4 regions of the Solwaraspora sp. WMMD791 genome follow, and region 2 is predicted to be linked to each of the others. Evidence: riboswitches for the same ligand, from Rfam matches in the RefSeq annotation. Region 2 holds a riboswitch; each other region holds the start of a gene.
The links. Region 2 has a riboswitch for cyclic di-AMP ahead of O7623_RS11035 (hypothetical protein). Riboswitches for the same ligand answer to the same signal wherever they lie in the genome.
Positions count from the first base shown of each region.

Region 1: another riboswitch for cyclic di-AMP. It lies ahead of O7623_RS20635 (C40 family peptidase); the one in region 2 lies ahead of O7623_RS11035 (hypothetical protein).
Region 3: another riboswitch for cyclic di-AMP. It lies ahead of O7623_RS17710 (hypothetical protein); the one in region 2 lies ahead of O7623_RS11035 (hypothetical protein).
Region 4: another riboswitch for cyclic di-AMP. It lies ahead of O7623_RS28580 (NlpC/P60 family protein); the one in region 2 lies ahead of O7623_RS11035 (hypothetical protein).

Region 1 covers NZ_CP120737.1:4,648,828-4,651,023, forward strand. Annotated here, with positions in the region: gene O7623_RS20630 (C40 family peptidase) at 1-829, shown strand, start outside; cyclic di-AMP (ydaO/yuaA leader) riboswitch at 1,085-1,227, shown strand; gene O7623_RS20635 (C40 family peptidase) at 1,233-2,196, shown strand, end outside.
Region 2 covers NZ_CP120737.1:2,509,729-2,511,924, forward strand. Annotated here, with positions in the region: gene O7623_RS11030 (cation diffusion facilitator family transporter) at 94-1,002, shown strand; cyclic di-AMP (ydaO/yuaA leader) riboswitch at 1,171-1,300, shown strand; gene O7623_RS11035 (hypothetical protein) at 1,373-2,196, shown strand, end outside.
Region 3 covers NZ_CP120737.1:3,979,346-3,981,541, reverse strand. Annotated here, with positions in the region: gene O7623_RS17710 (hypothetical protein) at 1-850, opposite strand, end outside; cyclic di-AMP (ydaO/yuaA leader) riboswitch at 853-990, opposite strand; gene O7623_RS17705 (TrkA family potassium uptake protein) at 1,254-1,991, shown strand.
Region 4 covers NZ_CP120737.1:6,335,603-6,337,798, reverse strand. Annotated here, with positions in the region: gene O7623_RS28585 (DUF6232 family protein) at 1-325, opposite strand, end outside; cyclic di-AMP (ydaO/yuaA leader) riboswitch at 800-942, shown strand; gene O7623_RS28580 (NlpC/P60 family protein) at 953-1,915, shown strand; gene O7623_RS28575 (sigma-70 family RNA polymerase sigma factor) at 2,060-2,196, opposite strand, start outside.

The DNA of each region.
Region 1 (2,196 bases), 2.1 Mb from region 2:
GGTGATCGAGCAGTACAACAAAGTTCGCAGCGAACTCAAGGCCAACCAGAAAAAGGCCGCCGAACTCGACAAGCGGATCGCGCCACTGTCGTTGCAGGCCAGTCTCGCCGCTGACGAGATCGGTGAGGTGGCCAACAGCTACTACCGCACCGGTCCGTCGAGCGAACTCAACGCGCTGCTGAAGACCGGTTCGCCGACCAGTCTCGCCGATCAACTGCTGGTACTGGACCGGATCTCGAAGCGGCGTCAGCAGCAGATCGCAGCGGTGGTCGAGACCCGGGACCGCTACCTTGCCGAGCGGCAGGCCCTCGACGAGTTGATCGCGCAGCAGAAGGCGCAGGACGAGGAGTTGGCCGAGAAGCGCAAGACGATCGACGCCGAGATCGACAGGCTGGAGCAGGCGCGGCTGGCCGCGTACCGGACCACCGGCTACTCGGGCGGTTCCGGAGCGTCCGGGCCATGCCCGGCCGAGTCGGTCGGCGGGGCGGCCGGGGTCGCGGTCGGTACGGCGTGCGCACAGATCGGCAAGCCGTACGTCTGGGGTGCCACCGGCCCGAACGCGTTCGACTGCTCAGGTCTGACGCAGTACGCGTGGGCGAGTGCGGGTGTCGGGCTCACCCACTTCACCGGCGCGCAGTGGAACCAGGGTCAGTCGGTCAGCCGGTCGGAGGCACGTCCAGGTGATCTTGTCTTCTTCTTTAGTGATCTGCGTCACGTCGGTCTATACATCGGTGGCGGCATGATGGTGCATGCGCCGCGCCCGGGACAACCCGTGCAAATGGAGAATATCGACAACATGCCGGTGGTCGGATTCAAGCGGGTCGGCTGAACGTGCAGGTCAACGTCGGTCGGTACGGTCCGAAAGTGCGGGGCGGTCGGCGATCATCGATCGTCCGGACCGGCACTTTCGGGCCGGCCCGGACCTCGTTCTTCGAACGCGTGAACGACGGCGGGTGATATACGAATAGCAATCGATCGAGTACGTTGAGAAATGAGTAGTCATCTCGCTTGCGTGACGAGAACGGCTCTCTCTACCCTTGGGGATCGTCGAGTCGGGAGGACGTCAACCAGCCCGGTTGACCTCGGCCTGACACCGCCAAATCGTCAGCGACACGGCGAGCCGGGGACCCACGGAACCGGGGTGAATCCACAGCGTCGTCTGTGGTAGGGCGTCTCCTTTCCGCCCGAACCCGTCAGCTAACCCGGTAGGCGGTCTGGGGAGAAGGAGTCCGGTGGCTACGACAGCCCCTCGGCGACCCGGATGGTCCGACCAGGACCACCTCCGGACGGTCCCGAACACCCATCGACGCGTCCTCCGCGCGGCAATCGCGGTCACCACCGGCGTCGGCATGCTGCTGACCGGCGCACCCGCACCCGCCCAGGCGCAGCAGACCGTGGCCGAGATCGAAGCGCAGATCGACGAGGTCTGGGCCGAACTGGAGCCCACCATCGAACGGCACAACGCCGTACGGCAGGACCTTGCTGCGAAAAAGAAGCAGGCCGATGCTCTGCAGAAGAAGATCCAGCCGCTGCAGGTCCAGATCGACCTCGCGATGGACCGGGTCAGCGAGTTCGCCGCCCGGTCGTACAAGGGCGGCAGCCCGTCGGCGTTCAGCGCGATCCTGACCAGCGGCAAGCCGACCCACCTCGCCGACCAGCTGGAACTGCTCGACCAGTTCGCCCGCCGGCAGGCCCGTGACGTCCAGGCCGTGGTCGACCTCAAGGAGCAGTACGCCGCGGAGAAGGCACCGCTGGACCAGCTGATCGTCGAGTTGACCAGCACCGAGGCGCAGCTGTCCGCGAAGGCCAAGGAGATCGACGCCGAGGTCGACCGGCTGCAGGAGCTGCGACTGCAGGCGTACGGATCGTCCACCAGCCTGGGCTCGCTGCGCCCGGCGCCCTGCCCGGCGACCTACCCGGGGGGAGCCGCCGGAAAGGCGGTCACCTTCGCCTGCGCGCAGATCGGCAAGCCGTACATCTGGGGGTCCGCCGGCCCGAGCGGTTACGACTGTTCCGGGTTGACCCTGGCCGCCTGGCGGCAGGGCGGCGTCTCACTGCCGCACAACGCGGCACGCCAGCGGCAGGTGACCAGGAACATCAGTCGTGACGAGCTGCGCCCCGGCGACCTCGTCTTCTACTACAGCCTGTCCCATGTCGGGATGTACGTCGGCGACGGCTGGATCGTGCACGCCTCAC
Region 2 (2,196 bases):
ACAGGGGTGCCGCCCCTTGGCCCATCTATTGCAAATATCGCTATGTGAGCATTAGTCTGCCGTCGGGACACCGGGCGACGGAAGGTGACCGGGATGGGTGCGGGACACGATCACGGTGCGGGCACCGCCGGGCAGCGACACTACGGGCGGTTGTGGGTCGCGTTCGTCCTGCTGGCGGTCTTCATGGTCGTCGAGGCGGTGGCCGCGCTGCTCACCGGCTCCCTGGCACTGCTCTCCGACGCCGGACACATGTTCACCGACGTCCTCGGCATCGGCATGGCGCTGGCCGCGATCGCCGCCGCCCGCCGCGCGTCCGACGATCCGCAGCGCACCTTCGGCCTCTACCGACTCGAGGTGCTCGCCGCCCTGGCGAACGCGGTGCTGCTCGCCGGGGTCGCCGGCTACGTCATGGTCGAGGCGGTCCACCGGTTCGCCGACCCGGAACCGGTGCCCGCCGGCCCGATGCTGGTGGTGGCGGTGGCGGGACTGGTCGCCAACCTGGTCGCGTTCGGGCTGCTGCGCTCCGGCGCCAAAGAGAGTCTCAACGTCCGGGGCGCCTATCTGGAGGTGCTCGGCGATCTACTCGGCTCGGTCGGGGTGATCGTGGCGGCCCTCGTGATCGCCACCACCGGCTGGTGGTACGCCGACCCAGTGGTGGCCGTCGCCGTCGGAGCGTTGATCCTGCCCCGGACCTGGCGGCTGGCCCGCTCCGCGCTGCGGGTGCTGGTCCAGGCCGCACCGGAACACGTCGACGTGCCCCGGGTGCGGGCCCGGCTGGCCGCCGTACCGGGCGTGTGCGACGTGCACGACCTGCACGTCTGGACTCTCACCCCGGGGATGGAGGTGGCTTCGGCGCATCTGGCCACCGTGGCCGGTGCCGAGGTCGGCGGAGTGCTGCGCGACGCCCGGCAGGCACTGCACGAAGAGTTCGGGATCGACCACGCAACGCTGCAGGTCGAGCCACTGTCACCTGCGGACCCCTGCGGACCGGCGGACTGGTGATTAGCGGATGCTTAAGTTTCGTGACCTTCCCGCGACACAAACAACGATGATGTACCTTTATTTCCGATTTATCTAGACATAATATGGTCATCGATCTCGCGACAGATGGCGACCGGACCGGTAGCCTCAGCCTCGGTCTTCGTCCGGGCGGCGCCCCTCCGGCGCCCGCGAAGGCCGTCGCCTAATCGCCATACGGCGAGCCGGGGAACCATGTTCCTGGGGTGCATCCGCGTCAGCGGTAGGGATCTTCCGTCCCGAACCCGTCAGCTAACCCGGTCGGCGGCTGACGGAAGGAACCTGCACGGTGACGTACCCGCTCCCCGAACGGCCCCGGCGCGCGACGCCGGGGCGGAAGAACCGCTTTGCCCGCCTGGTGCCGCTGGCCGCGATCCTGATCGCCGTCACCGGAGCGCCGGTTGGTGCACCGGCGCCGGCCGGCGCCGCGCTACCCGCCTACGCTCCCGCCGACGCCGACGACGAAGGCGGCACCCCGAGCCTGCGCAAGGAGCTCGAGGCGGCCTCGCGCGGCTGGATCGACGCCAAGGCCGCGCTCGACAACTCCGGCAAGCGGCAGAAACAACTCACCGCGCGGCTGGCCGAGGTCGAGACCGAACTCGAGGTCCGCAACACCAACGTCGGCCACCTCGTCGACCGCGCCTACCGCAACGGCCGGCTCGGTCCGGTCTCGGCGCTGCTGAACAGCACCTCGCCGGAAGGATTCATCGACCGCGCCGCCGCGTTGAGCGCGGTGACCGCCAACGAGGAGAAGCAGCTGCGCGAGCTGTACCAGACCCGCGACCAGGTGACCCGGTCGAAGGCGGCCATCGAGAACGAGATCCGCGAGCAGCGCAAGCAGCTGACCATCATGGACCAGCGCAAGAAGCAGGCCGAACGGGCCCTGGCGGTGGCCGTCGCCGCCGAGGAGCAGGCCCGTGAGCAGGCCGAGCGCGAGGCGGCGAACAGTTCCGGCTCAGGTTCGTCCGGCTCAGGTTCGTCGGGATCGAGTTCGTCCGGATCCGGGTCGGCCAGCGCGTCGGCGACGCCGGCACCCCGCAACGCGAACGGCTCCTGGCCGAGCGAGTCCTGCAACGTCGACGACCCGACCACCTCCGGCTGCATCACCCCGCGTACGTTGCACGCGCTCAACCAGGCCAAGGCGGCCGGCTTCACCCGCTATGTCTCCTGCTTCCGCAA
Region 3 (2,196 bases), 1.5 Mb from region 2:
TGCCGTAGAGCCGGGCGTCGCCGGTGGCGTCGCCGCCGAATCCGCTGGACTGCATGGAGAAGTCGCAGGCCCGGCCCTTCGGGTGCTCGAACGGACCACCGGGTCGGAAGCAGGAGACGAAGCGGGTGAAGCCGGCCTTCTTGGCCTCGTTGAGCGCGTGCATGGTCCGAGGGGTGATGCAGCCGCTCGTGGTGGGGTCGTCCAGGCTGCACGACTCGGACGGCCAGGAACCGTTCGCGTTGCGGGGTGCCTGAGCGGCGACCGGCGAGGTGGCCGAGACGAACCCGTTGGTGGCGACCGCGCCGACCAGTTGCAGGGCCTTCTCCGCCTCCTTCTTCTGACGGGACATCACCTCGAGCTGCTGTTCCTCACGGGTCACCTCGGCCTCGATCGCCGCGACGGCCCGGGCGGCCTGTTCGCGGGCCTCGTTGAGCTCGCGGACCCGCTTGTTGTCGTGCATGGCGATCATGTCCAGGCCCTCGGCCCGGTCCAGCAGATCGTCCGGGCTGGCGCTGTTGAGCAGCACCATCACCGGGGTGATCCGGCCGAGACGGTACGAATTGGAGGCGACCTCGCCGATCTGCGGGGTGAGCGCCTCCAGTCGTTCCTCCACCTTCTCCAGTTCGAGGTTGAGCTGAAGTTGCCGCTTGCGTGACTCCTCGACGGCGGCCTTTGCTTCGACGAAGCCTCGGCTGGTCGACTCGATGACGTCGCTGAGCAGTGGCTGCGCACCTTCGTCCGAGGGGTCCTGGGCGGCGGCCGGGGTGGCGACGACCAGGCCGGCGAGCAAGGTGGTCACGGCGGCCAGTGCGGCGGTGAACGGAACCCGCCGGTATAGGGGTGCGGTCATCCTGTTCCTTTCCTTGGCCGCCGACCGAGTTAGCTGACGGGTTCGGGACGGAACGATCCCTACCGCGACGTCGCGGATTCACCCCGGTGGAAACGTGGTTCCCCGGCTCACCCCGAAGGACGATTAGGCGGCGGTCACCGCCGGCACCGGTGGGTGCCGCCTGGCGGAGACCGCCGGCAAGCTTACCGGATCGGTGACCGGCGACAACACCTCGACGACCGTCGTTGACCAGGGAGAATTCCGTTACTGGACAACGACTTTGGGTAATGTCCACTTTCTGCATCGGCGGGCCTACGGCATGTCGTGGCCGGCTGTGTCGATAGAGCTGCGGCCGAGGGGTACAACTGCCTAAAATACGACAGAAGTTGAAAATAGGAAATAACACCTCTGGATTGATTCCCTGATGGCAGACGACCTGTCCCTGGCGGCAGGCGACCCGTCCCTGGCCGACGTCGGCGGCAGCGCTGCCGGCGTGGCCGACGGTGACGACGGCGTCGCCGACGACAGCGTGGCCGTCATCGGCCTGGGTCGCTTCGGTGGCCAGGTGGCGCTGTCGCTGTGCCGGCTCGGTCACCAGGTGCTCGGCATCGACGGCGATCCCCGCCTGGTGCAGCGCTGGACCGACCGGCTGCCCCGAGCGGTCGAGGCGGATCCTACTGACGAACAGTCCCTGCGACACCTCGGCGTGGCCGACTATCCGTGCGCGGTCGTCGGCATCGGTGCCGACATCGAGGCCAGCATCCTGACCGTCGTGGCGTTGACCGAGATCGGCGTACCGGAGATCTGGGCGAAGGCCATCACCGCCAAGCACGGCCGGATCCTCGCCTCGGTCGGTGCCCACCACGTGATCTTCCCGGAGGCCACCATGGGCGACCGGGTCGCGCACCTGCTGGCCAGCCGGATGCTCGACTTCATCGAGTTCGACGACGGCTTCGCGATCGCGAAGGTGTGCGCGCCGGTGGAGAGCGCGGGCCAGACCCTGGCGCAGGCCCGGCTGCGGCAGCGGTACGGCATCACCGTCGTCGGCATCAAGGAACGTGACCAGCACCTGCGGTACGCCGTACCGGACTCGGTGATCCCGCCGGACGCGCTGCTGATCGTCGCCGGGTCGACCGCGGACGTGCAGCGGTTCGGCGGCTGACCCTGGGATCCTGGGCGTAACCGTCTCGTCACGCCTTCATTTCGTGAGCTGATCAGGCTCTGGACTTTCGCAAACTCGTGACTCAGGCTACAGTCCTCCCATGGGAGCGCTTCCATTGATGGATGTGCACCCGGAACACTGTACCGACGCGTGGCGTGGTGCTGTTCGCAGTGCCTCGTCGACCGCTCAGCCCTTGGGCTGGCGG
Region 4 (2,196 bases), 3.1 Mb from region 2:
CCGCCACCATCCGCCCGGTCAACCGGTCCCGGGCGCCACGGGCGGTGCGTAGTTCGGTGAGGTCCCGGATCGCGAACCGACGCCCGGCGACGACGAACCAGTCGGCGGTGACGCAGATGCCGGGCTGGCGGTAGAAGGTCGGCCCGGCGGCGGCGGGTCGGGTCACCGGGCTGCTGGCGCCGGGCGCCGCGCCACGGGCGGGGGGCCGGCTGCTGGATGTCCTGGGGATCAACGGTGTCGTGGTGCTGCTGCGGTCGCCCGGCCGGGCGACCCGGCGAACGGTCGGGGATCCGCGTAGTGGCGGGGTCCGGCGGGTGGCACGCATCGGCTGCCTCCGAAGGTCGGGTACGGCACTGACCTTGCGCGTCCATTGTGCAAACGGCGAGCTACTCGATGGAAGATACGCATTCTGCCACCTAGCTGATTGACGTACGGCAGGACGCTTCCTGGACTCCGATACGACACTTTTGTTCTTATTTACCCTAGTGGATGCCCACCAGCAACAGCGTAGAGCGACTTATGGAGCATTTCACCCAGTCGATCGAAACCTCGCGCCAGGTCACCGCGTGACCACCGCGCGAACCCACTCGCCCCACCATTGAATGACACAGCGCCACCACACGCTACGTACAGTGACTACTGGCACCACTTCACCATTGCCGATGCCACGGATCACGACGAGTGAGGCTTTCCGCGAGCAACCGTTGCGGCTAGGTTAGATCCGCTGGTCCGGTAACCAGTCACCGACCCCGGTGACGCCGGCCCGGTGCCGCCGAATCGCCATCCAGCAATCACTGAAAGTAGTTGTGCGGTGATCGCGTGGTGGTGACCCGGGGACCCACCGAGCAAGTCTGGGGTGAATCCGCGTGCCCGCACGCGGTAGGGCGACACCTTCCCGCCCGAATCCGTCAGCTAACCCGGTAGGCGGCGTGGGAAGAAGGGTTCTGCGTTCTTGTCAACAGCGCGGATTCTGCTGCGTACCCTCGTGCTGGCCAGCGTGACCGCCGGGCTGGTGGTTCCGGCCGTCGCCGTCTCCGCCCAGCCCTCGGTCAGCGAACTCACGCAGCAGATCAACAAGGAATCCGAGGAACTGGCCAAGGTCGTCGAGTCGTACAACCGGCTCACCGAGGAGTCCAAGGCCACCCGGGCGGCGGTCGAGGAGCTCGACACCAAGCTCGGCCCGCTGCAGGACGAGCTGGCCCGGGCGGAGATCGAGGTCGGACAGATCGCGGTGACCGCCTACAAGTCGGGCGGGCTGAGCACCGCCAGCGCACTGCTCGACAGCGGCTCGTCGGACGGCTTCCTGGACCGGCTGGGCACCCTCGACCACCTCGCGCGGGACCGTCAGCAGCGGCTCAGCAACTTCACCAGTACCCAGGTGACGTACCTGGCCGAGCAGGAGAAGCTGCAGGCAGCGCTCGCCAAGCAGGAAGCCCAGGTCAAAGAGCTCGCCGACCGTAAGAAGTCCATCGAAGCCGACATCGACAAGCTGATGGACAAGCGGGAGGAGGCCTACGGTGCGGCAACCGAGTCCGGCTCGTCGTACTCCGGCGAGATCCCGTCGGTCGCCGGTGCCGCCGGCGTCGCGGTCGAGTTCGCGTACGGCGCCATCGGCAAGCCGTACGTGTGGGCGTCCAGCGGGCCGAACGGCTACGACTGCTCCGGCCTGACCCTGGCGGCCTGGCGGGCCGCCGGCAAGAGCCTGCCGCACAACGCCGCCATGCAGTGGGACCGGGTCGCGAAGATCAACCGCGGTGACCTGGCCCCGGGCGACCTGGTGTTCTACAACAACCTCGCCCACGTCGGCCTGTACGTCGGCGACGGCAAGGTCATCCACGCACCGACGTTCGGCCGTACCGTCGAACTGGCCAGCGTGGACATGATGGCACCGTACGGGTACGGCCGGGTGCGCTGACCGACCGGCACCGACACGACGGCCCGGCATCCGGAACCGGATGCCGGGCCGTCGTCGTGCCGGGGGCCGTCGTCGGTGTCACGGGCACTGGCACCGGCCAGAGGTGCAGGTGGCCTCAGCCGGGGTGATCAGGCCCGTCCGGGCTCACGCCGCCTGCAACCCTTCGGCCCGGGCCAGCTCACGCAGCCGGCCGAGGGCCTGGATCTCCAGCTGGCGGATGCGTTCGCGGGACAGCGAGAACCGCGAGGCGACCTCGGTGAGCGAGTGCTCCCGGCCGTCCT